Regions from separate parts of the Isoptericola sp. NPDC056134 genome, predicted to be linked through region 1. Evidence: riboswitches for the same ligand, from Rfam matches in the RefSeq annotation. Region 1 holds a riboswitch; each other region holds the start of a gene.
The links. Region 1 has a riboswitch for thiamine pyrophosphate ahead of thiO (glycine oxidase ThiO). Riboswitches for the same ligand answer to the same signal wherever they lie in the genome.
Positions count from the first base shown of each region.

Region 2: it holds a riboswitch for thiamine pyrophosphate, as region 1 does, so the genes downstream of both, ACFCZN_RS15710 (thiamine ABC transporter substrate binding subunit) here and thiO (glycine oxidase ThiO) in region 1, are expected to answer to the same signal.
Region 3: it holds a riboswitch for thiamine pyrophosphate, as region 1 does, so the genes downstream of both, ACFCZN_RS16075 (ECF transporter S component) here and thiO (glycine oxidase ThiO) in region 1, are expected to answer to the same signal.
Region 4: it holds a riboswitch for thiamine pyrophosphate, as region 1 does, so the genes downstream of both, ACFCZN_RS06425 (bifunctional hydroxymethylpyrimidine kinase/phosphomethylpyrimidine kinase) here and thiO (glycine oxidase ThiO) in region 1, are expected to answer to the same signal.

Region 1 is NZ_JBHJVM010000030.1:541-5,342, forward strand. It holds gene ACFCZN_RS19285 (thiazole synthase) at 1-387, opposite strand, end outside; gene thiS (sulfur carrier protein ThiS) at 421-666, opposite strand; gene thiO (glycine oxidase ThiO) at 663-1,916, opposite strand; TPP riboswitch at 1,906-2,008, opposite strand; gene thiE (thiamine phosphate synthase) at 2,040-2,723, shown strand; gene ACFCZN_RS19305 (hypothetical protein) at 2,866-3,534, shown strand; gene ACFCZN_RS19310 (OmpA family protein) at 3,531-4,220, shown strand; gene guaA (glutamine-hydrolyzing GMP synthase) at 4,271-4,802, shown strand, end outside.
Region 2 is NZ_JBHJVM010000017.1:3,711-8,512, forward strand. It holds gene ACFCZN_RS15700 (PAS domain-containing protein) at 1-181, shown strand, start outside; gene ACFCZN_RS15705 (DUF4235 domain-containing protein) at 213-479, opposite strand; TPP riboswitch at 639-743, shown strand; gene ACFCZN_RS15710 (thiamine ABC transporter substrate binding subunit) at 815-1,888, shown strand; gene ACFCZN_RS15715 (ABC transporter permease) at 1,864-3,666, shown strand; gene ACFCZN_RS15720 (ABC transporter ATP-binding protein) at 3,666-4,463, shown strand; gene ACFCZN_RS15725 (response regulator) at 4,476-4,802, opposite strand, start outside.
Region 3 is NZ_JBHJVM010000018.1:1,233-6,034, forward strand. It holds gene ACFCZN_RS16065 (histidine phosphatase family protein) at 1-558, shown strand, start outside; tRNA gene ACFCZN_RS16070 (tRNA-Ala) at 649-721, shown strand; TPP riboswitch at 865-976, shown strand; gene ACFCZN_RS16075 (ECF transporter S component) at 970-1,608, shown strand; gene ACFCZN_RS16080 (ATP-binding cassette domain-containing protein) at 1,583-3,064, shown strand; gene ACFCZN_RS16085 (CbiQ family ECF transporter T component) at 3,061-3,756, shown strand; gene ACFCZN_RS16090 (class I SAM-dependent methyltransferase) at 3,819-4,427, shown strand; gene ACFCZN_RS16095 (MFS transporter) at 4,484-4,802, shown strand, end outside.
Region 4 is NZ_JBHJVM010000004.1:266,487-271,288, forward strand. It holds gene ACFCZN_RS06405 (hypothetical protein) at 1-1,019, opposite strand, end outside; gene ACFCZN_RS06410 (copper resistance protein CopC) at 1,177-1,824, opposite strand; gene ACFCZN_RS06415 (YcnI family protein) at 1,821-2,612, opposite strand; gene ACFCZN_RS06420 (hypothetical protein) at 2,702-3,355, opposite strand; TPP riboswitch at 3,490-3,620, shown strand; gene ACFCZN_RS06425 (bifunctional hydroxymethylpyrimidine kinase/phosphomethylpyrimidine kinase) at 3,611-4,802, shown strand, end outside.

The sequences.
Region 1 (4,802 bases):
CAGGGTGACGTCGTCGGCGACGACCTCGAGCTTGACCCAGTCGGTGCCGCACGCCTCGCGCGCGAGCTGGGCGGTGAGCACGGCCTCGGCGACCGAGAAGCAGCCCGCCGTGTTGGGCAGGGCGCGGATGCCGAGCCGCTCCAGCAGCCCCCAGATGCCGCCGTCCTCGGCGCCCGCGCCGCCCGGGCGCACCGCGACGCGGCGCATCGCCACCGTGGTGAGCCCGGTGCCCGACGCGACCAGCGCGTCCTCGAGCGTCATGAGGTTCGACGCGCCGCCCGTGCCCATGACGAGGCGCGAGCCGATCTCCGTGCCGGCGACCACCAGGGGGTCGACGAGCGGGTGCGCGAGCGGGCGGGACGTGGCCGCGGCGTGCGTGCTGGTCATGCTTCCTCCGTGCTTCGTGGTCAGGCTTCGTGGTCAGCCGCCCTGGACGGCGGTGACGATCTCGACCCGGTCGCCGGGAGCGATCCGGGTCCCGGCCCACAGGCCGCGGGGGACGACGGCGTCGTTCACGGCGACGGCGATGCCCTGCACGGAGCCGTCGGCGACGAACGCGGGCACGAGGGCTGCGACGACGGCCTCGACGCCGTCGCCGTGCGGCCCGTCGAGCGGGTAGGCCTCGCCGTTCACGACGGCGGTGCGGGTGGCGGGGGCGGCGGTCATCGGGCGGCTCCTTCGGGGAGACGGGCGGCGGGCGCGAAGCGGCGCGGGTCGGCGGCGGACAGCGCCGGGTCGGGGGGAGGCGCTCCGGTCAGCACGGCCACGACCGCGTCGGCGGTGAGCGGGGCGAGCAGCACCCCGTTGCGCCCGTGCCCGACGGCGGCGAGCAGGCCGGGCACCGCGGTCGCGCCGACGAGCGGCAGGTTGTCGGGGGTGGCCGGGCGGGCGCGCGGCGTGACGTCGACCAGCGCGGCCTCGTCGATGCCGGGCACGAGCGCGCGGGCGTCACGCAGCAGCGCGAACACGCCGCCCGCCTCGGCGCGGCGGTCGTCGGGGCGCTCCTCGCTGGTGGCGCCGACGACGATCTCCCGGTGGCTCGGCCCGGTGCCGGGCCCCGCGCCGGTACCGGGACCCCGCGGCACGACGTACACCGGCCGCCCCTGCACGGTGCCCCGCACCACGTGCTCGAGCGCGAGGCCCGGGCCGGCGTCCAGGCGCAGCGTGGCGCCCTTCACCGGCCGCACCGGGACACGCACGTCGGGCACGCCGTCGAGCAGCGACGCCGTCGCGACCGCGCCGGTCGCGACGACGACCGCGCCCGCGGCGTGGCGCGCGCCCGCGTCGTCGTGCACCGCGACGACGCGGCCCGCGCCGTCGCGCTCGAGCCGCGCCGCCGCGCGGCGCACGAGGGCGCCGCCGAGAGCCTGGACGAGCGCCGCGTGCGCCCCTCGCGGGTCCACGGCGAGGTCGCCCTCGACGACGGCCGCCCCGGCGAGCCGCGGCCCGAGGTACGGCTCGCGCCGCCGCGCGTCGGCCACGGAGACCTCGGCGGAGGCGAGGCCCCACTCCCGGTGCAGCGCCAGGACCCGGCGCAGCAGGGAGAGGTCGTCGGCGTCGTACGCGACGGCGAGCGACCCGGCGCGCAGCAGGGGGACGTCCCGCCCGGTCGCCGCGGCCAGGCGGGCGGCGAAGTCGGGCCAGAGCGCGGCCGAGGCGACGTTGAGGCGGGCGAGCTCCCGCTCGCCGAAGTCGGACTCGCTGACAGCCGCGAGCATCCCCGCCGCGGCGCGGGTGGCGCCCTCGCCGGGCGACGGGTCGAGCACGGTGACGGACAGACCGCTCGCTGCGGCGCGCCAGGCCACGGAGAGGCCGACGATCCCGCCGCCCACGACGACCATGTCGGACAGGGTGTCGGACAGGGTGTCGGACAGGGTGCCGGACAGGGCGTCGGACGGACTGCTGGGCGTGGGCATGTGCGCTCCCTTCGCTGGCATGACCCAGATCAGGTTCGACGGTCGGCTCCTACGCCCTCTCAGCCCCGAGCGGGGCTCCCGTGCGCGGCCACTGTAACCCGGGCCGTGGTTACCCTGACCGGCGTGACCACGACCGCGCCCGACCACGGTGCCGCCCCGGAGACCGCTCCCGACGCGCCCCGCGCCCGCCTCGCCGACGCCCGCCTGTACCTGTGCACCGACGCCCGCGAGGAGCGCGGCGACCTGGAGGACTTCCTCCACGCAGCGCTCGCGGGCGGCGTCGACGTCGTGCAGCTGCGGGACAAGACGCTCGACGTCGCGCGCGAGCTCGAGCTGCAGGAGGTGGTCGCCCGCGTCGCCGCGGAGCACGGCGCGCTCTGGGCGGTGAACGACCGGGCCGACGTCGCGCAGCTCACCGGGACGCCCGTGGTGCACATGGGGCAGCGCGACCTGCCGGTGCCCGCCGTGCGGTCGCTGCTGGGGCCGGCGCCGGTGCTCGGCCGGTCCACGCACTCCGCGGACCAGGCCGCCGCGGCGGAGGCCGACCCGGACGTCGACTACTTCTGCGTCGGCCCGCTGTGGGCCACGCCCACCAAGCCCGGCCGCGCGGCCGTCGGGCTCGACCTGCTGCGCGAGGTCGCGGCGACCCGCCCCACGACGCCGTGGTTCGCCATCGGAGGCGTCGACGCCGAGCGCCTCGACGCCGTGCTCGACGCCGGAGCGTCCCGCGTCGTCGTCGTGCGGGCGATCACGCAGGCGCCCGACCCCGAGCGCGCCGCCCGCGAGCTGCGCGAGCGGCTGGGCTGACCCGCCGGCCCATCCGGGCACGCCCCGGGATGGGGAGTGCTCCCCCTCGCGGGTGATACCCGGCGGGGGTGGCGTGTGCCACAGTGAGCTCGCCCCGCCTCGCGCCGGGGCGAGTCGCGCCCCCCGAGCCCTGGAGAAGTCGATGTCCCCTCGTGCCCGCACGTCCGCCCTGCTGCTCGCCGGCGCCCTGCTCGTCCTGTCCGGGTGCACGGGCGGGGGCGCCGAGGAGGAGGGCGGGACGTCTGGAGCGGCCGCATCGGCCACCCCGGAGGCCGAGGCGGCCGCGGATCCTGGCACGGCGTCCGTCGCCGACCAGGTGATGGCGGAGCAGAAGATCGCGACGCCGCACGGCTCGGACGCGGCCCTCGGCGGCGAGGTGACCGTGTCGCTGCGGGCGGTCGAGGTGGCCGGCGGCACGACGACGGTGCGCTGGGCGCTGCGCTGGGACGACGACGCGTCGCCCGCCGACGCGGGGGCGAGCTGGTACGACATGAGCTTGGAACCCAGCACGACCGTGACGGACCGGGCGGGTCTCAAGGCGTACCGGCCGTTCTGCACCGAGGGCGCCTGGCAGGAGGACACCGACGACTCGACGAAGGCGGCGGTCGCGCAGATCAAGTGCCGTGAGTCCATGCTCGTGTCCCCTCTCGAGAAGCACGCCTTCAAGTTCCCCAACCACGGCACCATCGAGGTGTCCGCCGTGCTGCCCGCGCCGGAGGGGGAGCCCGCGACGGTGGACGTCCTGCCCGCCGAGGGGCTGCCGCTGTTCACGGACGTGACGGTCACCTACGTCGACGGCGCCGCGAAGTGACGGCTCGACGGCAGCGGGGGACGGTGGTCGCGGCGCTCGCCGCGCTGCTCGCCGCGCTGCTCGCCCCGGGTGCTGCCGGCCCGGCCGTGGCGGGGACCGAGCCGAGCGCGTCGCCGAGCCCGTCGTCGGGCGCCGCTCCGACGGCCGACCCGGAGCTGATGCAGGAGGCGCGGGCAGCGCTCGCGGAGCAGGACGCGACCGTCGAGGCCGCGGAGACCACCGACGCGATGCGCACGGACGCCACGGTCGACCTGCGCGCGGGCGACTCGACGTTCGCCTTGGACGCCGCGGACTCCACCATCACTCTGGAGCAGAGGCAGGAGAAGAAGGACGACACGGTCGTCACGCTCACGTCCGACCTGCTGTTCGACTTCGGCAGGGCGACGCTGACGCCGGAGGCGGCGACGGCGGTCGCGAGGCTGGCGGCGGACATCCCGCAGGACGCGACGGTGCGCGTGGACGGGTACACCGACTCGATCGGCACGGACGCGAAGAACCTCACGCTCTCCCGGCAGCGCGCGAACGCGGTCGCCGACGTGCTCGCGGCGGAGCGGCCGGACCTCACGCTGAAGGTGGAGGGCCACGGCGAGGCGGACCCGGTCGCGGACAACGAGGTGGACGGCCAGGACAACCCCGCGGGGCGGGCGCTCAACCGCCGCGTCGAGGTGACCTACCCCACCGCGTGACCCGTGGGACGGGCCCGGGAGCGGGACCGTCCGGCGGCTACGATGGCTCGGTGACGTCTCCCGCCACCGACACCCCCACCACCGCCGACCTGGCGCCCACGCCGCGACCGGTCCTCGTCGTCGACTTCGGCGCCCAGTACGCGCAGCTCATCGCGCGCCGGGTGCGCGAGGCCCGCGTCTACTCCGAGATCGTGCCGCACACGTTCACCACCGAGCAGATGCTCGCCAAGAACCCGGCGGCCATCATCCTGTCGGGCGGCCCGTCGTCGGTGTACGCCACCGGCGCGCCGTTCGTGGACCCGGCGCTGTTCGAGGCCGGCGTGCCGGTGCTCGGCATCTGCTACGGCTTCCAGGCGATGGCGCAGGCGCTGGGCGGCACCGTCGCGCAGACGGGGCAGCGGGAGTACGGCGGCACCGAGGTCGAGGTGTGCGAGGCCGGCGTGCTGCTGGCGGGCACCCCCGACCACCAGACCACCTGGATGAGCCACGGCGACTCCGTGCACGCGGCGCCCGAGGGCTTCACGGTGCTCGCGACGTCGTCCGGCTCGCCCGTCGCGGCGATCGAGGACACCGGTCGCCGCC
Region 2 (4,802 bases), on a different contig from region 1:
CGCGCGGCCCGTCGGGGACCGCGACGCCGCGCTCACGGCGGCGGAGGTGGTGCGGTCCGCCCCGCCGGCCCAGGACGCGGCGGACCGGCTCAGCCAGGCGCTCGCCACCGTGCGGCCGGTGGACCGGCCGCACGGGCACGACGCGCAGCTCGCCCGCCGGCGTCCGCGCGCGAGCCACTGACCCGCAGGGCGGGCCCGTCAGGAGCGGGGGATCAGCGGCCGGGGACGAACCGGGCCGCCGCGCGCACGGCGCCCTTGCGGGCGAGGCGCTTCGCGAGCACCGCGACCCCGCCCGAGACCGCCGCGAAGGTGACGGCCTGGATGATCGAGATCTCGTCGTCGTCCACGTTGGTGGGCGCCACGCTGCCCGTCGTCTTCTCCCAGACCACCCCGATCAGCTTCTGCGCGACCCATCCGGCGGCGATCGTCAGCACCACCGTGCCGACCTTCACGCCCAGCGGCTGCTCGGTGTCCGTCACGTGCTCTCCCTCGGTAGGTCCCGGCGCGGCCTCGGCACGACCGCGCGTCGTCTCGCGTGCGTCCGCGGCCGCCGGGCGGCGTCACGGCACGTCAGGCACGTCACACCCCGAGGCCGAGGACTGCACCACGGTAGCGCGGCGTCGGCGGGTAGGCTCGTGGTGATACGACAGGGGAGCGCCCACCGGCGCTGAGAGTGCGGACCGCCGCAGACCCTCGAACCTGACCCGGTTAGCACCGGTGGAGGAAGTCGGGAATCTCGTTCCCTGCGGACGGCCGCACCACGACGGTGCCGGGTGCCCGCAGGACCCCCTTCTCGCACCTTGAGGAGGACAGCATGAAGCTCACGACCACCGCCCGGACCACGGCCGCCACCGCGGGCGTCGTCGCCCTGCTGCCGCTGCTGGCGGCGTGCGGCGGGACGCCCACGGACGACGCGAGCGGCGCGGCGTCGAGCACGGTCACGCTCGTCACCCACGACTCGTTCGCCGTCTCCGACGACGTCCTTGCCGCGTTCGAGAAGGAGTCCGGTCTCACCGTCGAGCAGGTGGCCCCGGGCGACGCGGGCACGCTGGTGAACCAGCTCGTGCTCACCAAGGACGCGCCGCTGGGCGACGTCGTCTTCGGCGTGGACAACACGTACGCGTCGCGGGCCGTCGACGCCGGGGTCCTCGAGGAGTACCAGCCGGCCGACCTCGCCCCGGAGGTCGCGGCCTACGCGCCCGACGACCTGGCGGGCACGCTGACGCCGGTCGACGTGGGCGACGTGTGCATGAACCTTGACGACGGCTGGTTCGAGAAGCACGGCGTCACGCCCCCGACGACGCTCGAGGACCTCGCGAAGCCGGAGTACGCGGACCTCACCGTCGTGACCAATCCGGCGACGTCGTCCCCCGGCCTCGCGTTCCTGCTCGCGACGATCGGCGCGTTCGGCGCGGACGGCTGGGAGGCCTACTGGGCCGACCTACGCGACAACGGCCTCAAGGTGGCCGAGAGCTGGGAGGACGCGTACTACGTGGACTTCTCCGGCGCCGGCGAGGGCGGGCAGCGCCCGATCGCGCTGTCGTACGCGACGTCGCCTGCGTTCACCGTGAGCGACGACGGGAAGACCTCCGCCACGAGCGCGATGCTCGACACCTGCTTCCGGCAGGTCGAGTACGCGGGCGTGCTGGCGGGCGCCGAGAACCCCGAGGGCGCCGAGAAGCTGGTGGACTTCCTGACGAGCGCCGAGTTCCAGGCCGACGTGCCCGGCCAGATGTACATGTACCCCGCGGACCCGGGCGTGGAGCTGCCCGCCGACTGGCAGCAGTTCGCGCCCCTGGCCGACGAGCCGTTCGACGTGGCGCCCGCCGACGTCGCCGCGCACCGCGACGAGTGGATCGAGCAGTGGACGGCGACGGTCGTCGGCTGACGCGCCCCGTGCCCCGCGTCCCGCGCGCCACCGCCCGCCCGGCAGCCCGGGCGGCGCGGTGGCGCGCCGCCCGGCGGGGTGCAGACCGATGGGGCGCGTGGCTCGGCTGGGGCGCGGCCGTCGCGCTCCCGCTGGGCTTCCTCGCGGTCTTCTTCGCGTGGCCGGTGGTGTCGCTCGTCCTGCAGGGGTTCTTCACCGAGACCGCGGCGGGGCGGGAGCTCGACCTGTCCGGCTTCGCAGAGGTGCTGTCCCAGGAGCGCACGTGGCGGATCGTCGGGCAGACGCTCGCCCAGGCGATCACGGGCACGGCGCTGTCGGTGCTGCTCGGCCTGCCCGGCGCGTACGTGCTGTACCGGTGCCGGTTCCCGGGGCGCACCCTCGTGCGCGGCCTGGTGACCGTGCCGTTCGTGCTGCCGAGCGTCGTCGTCGGCGTCGCGTTCCGCGCGCTCTTCGCCCCCGGCGGGCCGCTCGGCTGGGCGCACCTGGAGGAGAGCTTCGCGGGCATCGTGCTCGCCCTGGTCTTCTTCAACTACGCGGTCGTGGTGCGCACCGTCGGCGGCATGTGGGAGCGGCTCGACCCGCGCGCCGAGCAGGCCGCCCGCGCGCTCGGCGCCACGCCGTGGCGCGCGTTCCGCACCGTGACGCTGCCCGCGCTCGGCCCGGCGATCGCGTCGGCCGCCGCGGTCGTCTTCCTGTTCTGCGCGACGGCGTTCGGAGTCGTCCTCGTCCTCGGCGGCCTGCGCTACGGCACGATCGAGACGGAGATCTGGACGCGCACCACCCAGTTCCTCGACCTGCGCTCGGCGGCGGTGCTGTCGGTGCTGCAGCTCGTCGTGGTGGCCGGCGCGCTGCTGGTCAGCTCCCGCGCCCGGGCGCGCCGGGAGCGGGCCCTGCACCTCACGAGCGACAGCGTGTCCGCGCACCGGCTGCGGCTGCGCACCGGTGCCGACGGCACGGACGTCGTGCCGGCGCTCGTCACCCTCGTCGTGGTCGCCGGGCTGCTCGTGCTGCCCATGGCGGGGCTCGTCACGCGGTCGCTGCGGGCTCCCGACGGCTCCTGGGGCCTCGACAACTACGTGGCCCTCGGCACCACCGGCGGGCGCAACGCCCTGACCGTCACGGTCTGGGAGGCACTGGGCAACTCGCTGCGCACCGCGGCGTGGGCCGCGCTGATCGCCGTCGTCGTGGGCGGCCTCGTGGCGCTCGTCGTGTCGCGTCGCCCGCGGCGTGCGGGTCTGCGGAGCGCCGTCGGGGTGCTCGACGCCGCGTTCATGCTGCCCCTGGGCGTCTCCGCCGTGACGGTGGGCTTCGGCTTCCTCATCACGCTGGACAAGCCGTTCGGGCTCGACGTCGACCTGCGCACCTCCGGCGCGCTCGTCCCGATCGCGCAGGCCGTCGTCGCCATCCCGCTCGTCGTGCGCACGATGCTGCCGGTGCTGCGCGCCATCGACCCGCGGCTGCGCGAGGCGGCCGCCACGCTGGGCGCGGCGCCGGGGCGGGTGCTGCGGACCGTCGACGGCCCGCTGGGCGCGCGGTCGCTGGGGCTGGCGATCGGGTTCGCGTTCGCGGTCTCGCTCGGAGAGTTCGGTGCGACGTCGTTCCTCGCCCGCCCCGACACGGCCACGCTGCCTGTGGTGATCTACCGGCTGATCGGGCGGCCCGGGGCCGAGAACTACGGGATGGCGCTCGCGGCGTCGGTGGTGCTGGCCGTGCTCACCGCGACCGTCATGATGGTGGCCGAGCGCCTGCGCGGCGACCGGCCGGGAGGGGAGTTCTGATGGAGCAGGGCCAGACGACGGGGCTCGCCGTGCGCGACGCCGTCGTGCGGTACGGCGCCACGCGCCGCCGACCGGGGGCGGTCGCGGTGGACGGCGTCTCGCTCGACGTCGCGGCAGGCGAGATCGTCGCGCTGCTCGGGCCGAGCGGCTGCGGCAAGTCGTCGCTGCTGCGCGCCGTCGCCGGGCTGGAGCCGCTCGCGGGCGGCACCGTGGCGTTCGACGGCGCGGACCTCGCGGGCGTGCCCGTGCACCGGCGGAACTTCGGCCTGCTCTTCCAGGACGGCCAGCTCTTCCCGCACCGGGACGTCGGCCGCAACGTGGCCTACGGGCTCGAGACCCTGGGCGTGCCGCGTGCCGAGCGGGCCGCGCGGGTCGCCGAGCTGCTCGCCGACGTCGGGCTCGCGGGCTACGAACGCCGGTCCGTCGCGACGCTGTCGGGCGGGGAGAAGCAGCGCGTGGCGCTCGCCCGGGCCCTCGCGCCCCGCCCGCGGCTGCTGCTGCTCGACGAGCCGCTGTCCGCCCTCGACCGCCGCCTGCGCGAGCGGCTCGCCGTCGACGTCCGCGACACCCTCCAGGCCACCGGCACCACCGCCGTCTTCGTCACGCACGACCACGACGAGGCCTTCACCGTCGCCGACCGCGTCGCCGTCATGGACGCCGGGCAGCTGCTCCAGGTGGACGCCCCCGACGTGCTGCTGCGCGCGCCCGCGAGTCCGCGCGTCGCGGAGTTCCTGGGGCTGTCCGCGGACGGCGACGTGCCGGTGCCCGGCCGCCCCGAGGAGCCCGTGCGGGGCTGACAGGGCCTGCGCTCATGCCTCGCCGGCGTCGTGCACGAGCAGGGCGACCTGCGTGCGGTTCTCCAGCCCGAGCTTCTCGAGCACGCTCGACACGTGCGCCTTCACGGTCGGCACGCTGAGGTAGAGCCGGGCCGCGATGTCGGCGTTCGACGCGCCAAGGCCGAGCTCGACGGCGACGTCCCGCTCGCGGGCGGTGAGCGCGTCCAGGGCGGCGCGGGCGCGGTCGCGCGACCCGTCCGAGCCGGCGACGGCGGCCATCAGCCGCCGCGCGACGTCGGGCGCCAGCACCGGCTCGCCCGCGGCGGCCGCGTGGACGGCGGCGGCGATGCGGGCGGGCGG
Region 3 (4,802 bases), on a different contig from region 1:
CTCGCGTCGTCGCACCGCGCGACGCGCATCGTGTCGTCCGACCTGGGCCGCGCCGTCGAGACGGCGTCCGCGTACGCGGACGCGCTCGGCGGGGAGCCCCTGGTGACGGACGAGCGCCTGCGCGAGCGCGGCTTCGGCGCCTGGGAGGGCCTCACGGGCGCCGAGCTGCAGGAGCGCTGGCCCGAGGAGTACGCAGCCTGGCGCCTCGGTGCCGAGCCCGTGGGGGCGGGGGCCGAGACGAAGGCGGCGGTCGCGCAGCGCATGGCCGAGGCCGTGGCCGAGCACGCCGCGGACCTGGCTGACGACGCGACGCTCGTCCTCGTGTCGCACGGGGCCGCCATCTCGCTGGCGGTGACGGCGCTGCTCGGGCTCGACCCGGCCACCTGGCGCGGACTGGCGGGCATGCACAACGTGCACTGGTCGCACCTGCACCGTGCCGGGGAGGGCGCCGTGCCGGCATGGCGCCTCGTGGCGCACAACGTGGGCGCGGGGTACCCCCTGGACCGCTGGCAGGCGGGACCGGACTGGAATTTGGAACCTGGCCCGAAGTCTGCCTAAGATATCGACGTTCCGAGGGGCGCAAGCCCGGAGGAACACACCGAATCAGACGAATCGCCTGGCCGTCCGCGGTCGCGAGAGTCGGTTCTCGGGGCTGTGGCGCAGCTGGTAGCGCACCTGCATGGCATGCAGGGGGTCAGGGGTTCGAGTCCCCTCAGCTCCACCCCGACAAGAAGGCCCGGAACCTCATGGTTCCGGGCCTTCTTGCGTGACCAGGGGTTTCACGGTGCGGGACGGTCTTGCGCGGACGCCGACGTCGCCTAGGGTCGGACCTGCGGCCGCGTCGTCGGCCGTCACATCTGAAGACACCCATGACAGGGGAGCGCCGTCGAAGGGGCGCTGAGAGTGCGGGCACAGCCGCAGACCCTTGGAACCTGCTCCGGTTAGCACCGGCGAAGGGAGTTACCTGGAATGTCCGCGCCCATCTCTCTGCGCAGCGCGTCCCCGCGGTACCGTACCGTCGACCTCGTCACCGTGGCCATGCTCGGCGTGGCCGTCGGTGTCGTCTTCTGGGGCTGGACCCAGCTCTACCACCTGCTCTCCGCCGGGCTGGCGGTCGCCTTCCCGCCGGCCACCGGGCTGCTCGGGGGCGGCTGGCTGCTCGGCGGCGTGCTGGGCGGCCTCATCGTCCGCCGCCCGGGCGCGGCGCTGCTCACCGAGGTCGTCGCCGCGAGCGTCGAGGCGCTGCTCGGCGCCGGCTGGGGCTTCTCGGCGATCGTCTCCGGCGTCGTCCAGGGGTTCGGCGCCGAGCTCGTGCTCGCCCTGTTCCTCTATCGCCGGTTCGGCACCGCCGTCGCGGCCCTGGCGGGTGCGGCGGCGGGCGCGTGCGGCGCCGTCTACGAGTGGTTCGCCTACTACCCGGACTGGGCGTGGGGCTTCCGGCTGGCGTACCTGGGCCTGTTCGCGCTGTCCGGCGCGCTGCTCGCGGGCCTGGGAGGCGCGGCGCTCGTGCGCGCCCTCGCGCGGGCCGGCGTGCTCGACGCGTTCGGGCCGGGGCGCGACCTCGCCGACCGCGGCGTCGGTCGTGCCGCCGATCGCGCCCGGGCCTGACGGCGTGGCGCGCGACGACGTCCGGGCGCGCGTGCGGGGGCTGAGCTGGCGGCCCACCGGGCGCCGGGTCCCGACGATCGAGGGCCTCGACCTCACCGTCGGCGCGGGGGAGCGCATCGGCCTGGTCGGGCCGAGCGGGGCGGGCAAGTCGACCGTGCTGCACGCCCTCGCGGGGGTCCTGGGGGACCCGCTGCCCGGCGACCTGTCCGGCACCGTCCACGTGGACGGCGGGGTGGGGCTCGTGCCGCAGGACCCGGGCTCCGCGGTCGTCGCGGCCCGGATCGGCCGGGACGCCGCCTTCGGCCCCGAGAACTCCGGCCTGCCGCGGGACGAGATCTGGCGTCGGGCCCGGAAGGCTCTCGACCGGGTCGGGCTGCGGTACCCGCCCGACAGGCCGACGTCGGCCCTCTCGGGCGGCGAGCTGCAGCGGCTCGCGCTCGCAGGGGCGCTGGCGAGCGCCCCGGGCCTGCTGCTCCTGGACGAGCCGACCGCGATGCTCGACCCCGCCGCCGCGGCCGAGGTCCGCGCCGCCGTCGTCGGCGCGCTGGAGGGCACGGGCACATCCCTCGTGGTGGTCGACCACCACGTCGGGCCGTGGCTCGAGCACCTGGACCGCGTCGTGGTGCTCGGGCCGGCGGGTCGGGTCACGCACGACGTCGCGCCCGCCGCGCTGAGCGACGGCGCGGCCGGCCGGCGCGCTGACCTGACGCGCGCCGGCGTCTGGCTGCCCGGGGTGGCGGCGCCCGATCCGCTGCCCGTCCCGGCCGCGCTGGTCGCGCCGGACGACGCCGGGCCGGAGGTCTCGGTCGACTCCCTCGAGGTCGACCTGACGACGCGCGGCCTGCGCGGCCGTACCACCACGCGGGCGCTCGACGGCGTGGCCGCGCGGCTGCCTGCGGGGCTCCTCACGGCCGTCACGGGGCCCTCGGGTGCGGGGAAGTCCACGCTCGTCGCCACCCTCGCGGGGCACCTGCGGCCGACCGCCGGCGTGGTGCGGGGAGCTCCGGGGCGTACGGCCCGCTCGCGAGACCTCGCGCGGTCGTGCGGCTGGGTGCCGCAGCACCCGGAGCACGGCCTGCTCGCCCCGCGCGTGCGGGACGAGGTGGAGCTCACCGGCCGACGCCTCGGCGTCCGGGTGGACGTGGACGAGGTGCTCGCGCTGCTGCGCCTGGACCATCTCGCCGACGCGCACCCGTTCCGGCTGTCCGGCGGCGAGCAGCGGCGGCTCGCGCTGGCGGCCGCGCTCGCGCACCGGCCGGGGCTCGTGCTGCTGGACGAGCCGACCGTCGGCCAGGACCGGGGGACCTGGGCGGCGGTGGCGGGGTGGGCCACCGCCGCCGCCCGGCATGGCGCCACCGTCGCGGCCAGCACCCACGACGCGCACCTCGTCGCCCTCGCCGGGCACCAGGTGCAGCTCGGCGGCCCGGCACGCGAGCGACAGGCGGTGGCGGCATGACCGGTGTGCTGGGGCGCGTGAACGCCCTCGTGCTCGTGGCGCTCGGGCTGCTCGGGCTGGTCGCCTCCCTGGGCGTCCGGGACGTCGCGAGCGCCGGCGTCGCGCTGGGCGCCTGCCTGGCGTTCGGGCTGCTGCTCCTGCCGCGCGGGGCCGGGTCGCCGGCCCGGTACCTCGCGGTCGTCGTCGCCATCGCGTCGGTGGCGTGGTCCACCTGGCTGCTCGGCGGCCGCGACCCGGTGGAGGCCGGCGTCGCGGGGGCCCGCATCGCGGTGCTCGCGCTGCCGGGCGTGGCGCTCGCCCCGCTCGTCGACCCGAGCGGGCTGGCCGACCAGCTCGGCCAGCGGCTGCGCCTGCCGGCGCGCTTCGTCGTCGGCGTCGCCGCGGCGCTGCAGCGGTTCGAGCGGCTCGGTGCGGTGTGGGAGCAGGCGTCGCGAGCCCGCCGGTCGCGCGGCGTCGGGCCCGGCCGGGGTCCGCTCTCGCGGGCCCGACACGCGGCGTCCGTGACGTTCGCGGTCCTGGCCGCCACCCTGCGCGACGCGGCCGCCATGGCCGTCGCGATGGACGCCCGCGGCTTCGCCTCCGCCCACCACCGCACCTGGGCGGAGCCGGCGCCGTGGACCCGCACCGACACCGTCGTGCTCGCCGGCGGCGCGTTCGTCGCGGCGTTGCCGTTCGCCGTCCTCGTCGGGTAGCGGTCGCGCGGGAGGCGCCGCCCAGGAGCCGTGGGCGCAGAATGGGCAGCGGGAGGTGCTCCATGGCCCGCCAGGTGCACGATTTCGACGCCCTGTACGCCGCCGACGCCCCGCCGCCGTGGGAGATCGGCCATCCGCAGCCCGCGCTCCTGGCGCTCGTGCGCCGGTCGGTGCTCGCGGACCCGGTCCTCGACGTCGGGTGCGGCACGGGCGTGCTGGCTCTCGCCGTCGCTCGGGCGGGCCACCGGGTGGTGGGCGTGGACGCCGCGGCGCACGCGATCTCCCGCGCGCGGGAGCGGGCCGCGGAGTCGATCCTCGACCCGCCGGGCGAGGTGCGCTTCGAGGTCGCGGACGCCCGCCGGCTCGACCGCCTGGACCTCCGGCCGCGGACCGTCCTCGACTCGGGGCTGCTGCACACCCTGGACGACGCCGGGCGCGCGGCCTACGTGGCGGGGCTGGAGGCGATCTGCCGGCCCGACGCGCTCGTCGCCGTGCTCGCGATGTCCGTGGACGCCGGGCTGGGCTGGGGCACGACCGGCGCCCGGCTGCGCGCGGCGTTCGAGGGGCCCGCGTGGTCGGCCACGGTGGTCTCGGACGCCGAGATCGCCGCGCGCACCGCGGGGGAGGAGCTCAGCCTGCCGGCGCTGCTCCTCACGACGCGGCGCGCGTGACGAGACGTCCGTGAACGGACGGGCCTCGGACAGGTCCCGTGCGATAGGAAGGGGGCGTGCCGTCCCCGCCCCTCTTCCCCTTCCGTAGCGTCGTCCTCGGGGCGTTCCTCCCCACCCTGGTGCTGGAGATCGGCATCGGCGCGCTGCTGCCGGTCGTGGCGGTCACCGCCACCGGCCGCGGCGCGACCCTCACGGTCGCCGGGCTCGTGGCCGCGCTGCTGCCGCTCGGCAAGATCGCGTTCGACCTGCCGGCCGGCGCCCTCTCCCAGCGCCTCGGCGACCGGGTGGCGATGCTGGTCGCCGGCAGCGTCGCCGTCGTGGCGTTCACGACGATCGCGCTGTCCTCGGCGCTGTGGGGCCTGGCGCTGGGCGTGC
Region 4 (4,802 bases), on a different contig from region 1:
GCCCGGCGCGCGCGCTCGTCGCGCTCCGCCCGCTCGGCCACGGCGTCGTCGAGGGCGGTGTTGGCCTCCCGGACGCGGGTGAGGGAGCCCACCGGGTCGCCCGGGTCGCCCGGGGCGGGCAGCGCCGAGAGGGCGTCCTCGAGCGCGGTGACGGCGCCGTCGATGCGCCCCGCCCGCTGGGCCGCCGGGAGCGCGCGCGCCACGGCGAGCTCGGCACGGGACTCCGCCACGATCGCGCCGAGCGCCGCCTCCGCGCGCAGCGCCTCGGCCTCGTAGTCGTCGACGGCGCGCAGCAGCCCCTCGGCGCGGCGCACGGCCTCCTCCGCCGCGCGGGCCGCGGCACCGGCCTCCGCGACCTGCTGGGTCGTGAGGCGCTTGCGGGCCGCCGCCGTGCTGCGACCCGCGAACTCGAGCAGGCGCTCCGCCTGCTCGGGGTTGTCCGCGACGGGCAGCAGGGCCCGCTCGGCGTACTGCTCGCGCAGCCGCTCGAGGTCGGCGCGTGCCGCGGGCACGGCCTCGCGCACCCGGGCCAGCTCGGCGTCGACCCGGTCGACGGCGTCGGGGGTCGAGCGGACCGTCTGCCGCAGGGCGGCGAGCCCGCGGTCGAGCTCGTCCAAGGACGCGTCGGCCGACCGGCACAGGTCGACGATCCGCGCCGACCACTCCCGGCGCTGCTGGTCGGTGTCCGGGACGTGGTCGTGCAGGAGCTGGTTGTGGTGGAACGCCTCGGAGAGGCGCTCGCGTGCCCGCCGCAGCGTGGGCGCGAGCTCGCGCGTCTCCCGGTCGCCGAGCTCCGCCTGGGCGAAGGCGAGCTCGTCCTCCGCGAGGCGGGCCCGCTCGTCCGCGCGCACCAGGGCGGAGCCCGCCTCCAGGCCGAGGCGCTGCAGCTCCGCCTCGAGGTCCTGTGCCCGCCCGCGCGCCGCCCTGCGGCGTCGTGCCGCCCAGAAGACCACCGCCGTGACCAGCACGACCACCACGACCAGGCCCGTCACGATCCCGACGATCTGCCCCGCATCCATGCTCGGCATCGTAGGCGGCTCCGGCGGGGTCCGGGGACGACCGACGACGACCCGACGACGACGCGGACGCCCGGGAGCATCACGACGGCGACCCGTCAGGGCCAGGGCGCGGCGGTCATTCCGGCCCTGGCCCTGACAGGTCGCGGGGTGCGGCGCGTCAGCCGCGACTTCGGGCGAGCCGCAGCGCCACCAGCACCGCCGCGCCGGCGAGCACGACGACGCCGCCTGCGATGCCGAGCACCACGACCAGCTCGGAGGCGTCGCCGCCCCCGGCGTCCGCGGCGGCCGACGCGCCCTCCGCGGCACCGTCGGACGCCTCGTCCGCGCCCCCGGCCGGGGCGCACGGCGTCGCGTCCGCCGCGGGGGCCGCCTCGGTCCCGGCGGGCGGCTCGTAGGTGAACGAGTACTCGCCGCTGGTGGGGTGCCCGTCGGCCGACACGATCCGCCAGTCGACCGTGTACTCGCCGCCCTCGCCCAGCGCGACGGGGACGGACACGGTGCGGTCCTGCGTCGTGGGGCACCCCGTCGCGTGGTCCGTGCCGTCGGCGTCCGTCACGGTGATCACCGTGCTGGAGCCCTCGGCGGACAGGTCGAGCACCACGTCGTCGAACGTCACGTCGACGGACTCCGGTGGCTCGGTCACGGTCGTCCCCGAGGCGGGCGAGGTCCCGACGACGACGTTGTGGGCGCTCGCGGGCCCCGCCGCGCCGACGACGCCGGCCGCGCCGAGGCCCAGGGCGAGCGCGAAGGACCCGGCCGCGGCGAGGGCGCGTCGCGCGGCGGGGCGGCCGTCCGGCGCGCTCATCGCTGCTCCGTGCCGTCCGTGCCGGTGGCCCGTGCGCGCGTCCGGGCGAGGGCGGTCACGCCGGTGACGGCGCCGACCAGCCCGAGCCCGAGGCCCGCGGCGCCGAGCGCGAGCGGGAGGGTGCCGGAGCCGCCGTCCTCGGCCGCCGCGTCGGTGTGCGCGTCCGTGGCGGCGTCGCCGGCACCGGCCGCCGACGCCGCGCCGTGGGCGCCGTCCTCGGCGGCCGGGACGACCTGCAGGACGGGGGCCGGGAGCTCGGGCTCGGCGTCGCCGGACGCCTCCTGGTCCCAGGCGACGACCTCGCCGTCGGAGTAGGTCTGGGTGGCGGGGAGGACGATCTCCTCCACGCCGTCCGGGACCGCGCCGGCCGACACGGTGAACCGGAGGAACTCGCCCGGCGCGATGCCGGCGTCGGCGTCGTCGGCGGTCCACTCGATGCTCGCCGGCGCCTCGGTGACGGTGGTGCCGTGCACCTCGACGGGCTCGGGCAGGGGCGCCTGGGTGACCTTCGCGGTCCAGCCCGGCACGGGCTCGACGGACACGCTGGTGAAGGGGGTGTCGGTGGGCAGGTCGACCTGCACCGCGGTGGTCGACGCCTCGGCGGACTCGTTCGGGACCTTGAAGGTGAGGGTGGCGTACGACCCGGCCTCGGCCGCGTCGGGGGTCACGGTCACGTGCGCGGACGCGGCGGTCGCGCCGAGCACGAGGGCGGGGAGGGCGAGCGCGGCCGCGCCGACGAGGCGGCGCGGGCGGAGGGCACGGGTGATGACAGGGGTGGTCCTGGACATGGGTTCTTCTGCTCCTGGCTGTCAGGTGTGTCAGGCGGTCGTGGGACGGCGAGGGACCCGCCCCCGTCCGACGACGGACCAGGGCAGGGTCAGGCGGCGCGCGCGAGGGCGCCCGGGAGCAGCGGGGGTCCTCGTGGGGGCGTGCGCCGGCGGACGCGGGCCGGGTGGGGGCGCCAGGTGCGCCCGACGACGACGGCGGGCTCGCGGACCACCGGCAGCGCCGGCGGCTCCTGCACGAGGAGCGCGACGTGCCGCAGGTGCCCGACGACGGTGAGGGCCGCCCGGTCGCCCGCCGCGAGCAGCAGGGCGGTGAGCAGCACCGCGGCGGCGTGCGCGGCGAGCATCCAGGACGTCGTCCCGGCGTCGCCCGCGTGATGCAGCAGCCCGCCGCCCGTCGCGGGCGCGAGGGAGCCCGGGCCCATGGCGTGGAGCGCGTGCCCGTCCAGGGTGGTGCCCGGGGTCGGGAGCGGTGCCGAGGGAGCGCCCGTGCCCGCCGCGCCGAGCACGGACAACGTCGTGTGCTGGACGAGCTGCAGCGCGACCATCGCCGGCAGGAGGCGCCGGAGGGTCAGCCTGCGGCGCGCGGTCCACACCGCGAGCGGCGCCGTGAGCGCCGCGACGACGAGCCAGGCGAGGGGTGCCCCGGGGAGCGCGCCGCCGGCCAGCAGGTGGGCGGCGGCCGCGATGCTGAGCGTCGTGCCGGCGACGAGGAGCTCGCGCACACGACGGACGACCACGGGCACCCCCGCACCCTACCGCGGCGTCGGCCGGGACCTGCAGTCTCGCCCCGGGCGGCCGCCCGGACGACGGCGGAGCCAGGAACGACGCACCCGCGCGGGACGCCGGACCCGCCGGTGCCGACCTGGGCTACGGTGGGCGCCACGACACGGGGTGCGTCCCGACCGGTCATCGCCGCGACTTCGTCACGGCCGGCCGGCGGGCGCTGAGAACACACCCGTCGAACCTGATCTAGCTCGTACTAGCGAAGGGATGTCGACATGAGTGCGCGCGCACCTGAAGACAGCTCCGCCGGCCGCGCCGGCAGCACCACCCCTGCTCACGCCGCCCCCGCTCCCGTCTCGTCGCCGACGAGGGCGCTCCGGACGGGCAGCCGGCCCCGCGTCCTGGCGGTCGCCGGGTCCGACCCGTCCGGGGGCGCGGGCGTCCAGGCCGACCTCAAGTCGATCGCGGCCGCGGGCGGCTACGGGATGGCCGCCGTCACGGCTCTGACCGTGCAGAACACCCGCGGCGTGCGCGACGTGCACCTGCCGCCCGCCGCGTTCCTCGCCGCGCAGCTCGACGCCGTCACCGACGACGTGACCGTCGACGCCGTGAAGATCGGGATGCTCGCCTCGGCCCCGGTGGCCCGGGCGGTGGCCGCGTGGCTCGACGCGCTGTCGCACGCCACGTCCGACCGGTCGGGCACGACCGCGCGCCCCGCCGTCGTCCTGGACCCGGTCATGGTGGCGACCAGCGGGGACCGGCTGCTCGACCCGGCGGCCGAGGACGCCGTGCGGGACCTGCTCGGCCGGGTGGACGTCGTGACGCCGAACCTGCCCGAGCTCGCGGTCCTCGCGCAGGAGCCCCCCGCCGCGGACTGGCCCGCCGCCCTCGAGCAGGCGCGACGGCTGGCCGCCCGGCACGGGGTCCTGGTGGTGGCGAAGGGCGGCCACCTGCTCGCGCGTCCGGACGCGAGGGAGGAGGGCGCCCCGGACGCCCTCGTCGGCCCGCAGGGCGTGCTCGTGGAGCTCCCCGGCCCGCGCCTGACCAGCACCTCCACCCACGGCACCGGCTGCTCGCTGTCCAGCGGGCTGGCCGCCCGGTACGCGCGCACGGGCGACTGGGCGGAGGCGCTGCGCGGCACGAAGGCCTGGCTGACCGCGGCGATCCGGGCGGGGGAGGCCCTGCGCGTCGGCGGCGGGAACGGCCCCGTCGACCACCTGGTGGGGCTGCGCGCGGGCGGCGCGGAACCCCAGGCGCCGTCCCGTGCGGCCGGTGCGGGCGCGGAGGACGTCGTCGCCCGGTGGTGGGACGACGCCGCGGACGTGCGTGCCGCGATCGACGACCTGGCGTTCGTCCGGTCGCTGGGCGACGGGACCCTCGACCCCGACCACTTCCGCACCTATCTGGAGCAGGACGCGCTCTACCTGCGCGACTACGCGCGCTGCCTCGCGCGGGCGAGCGAGCTCG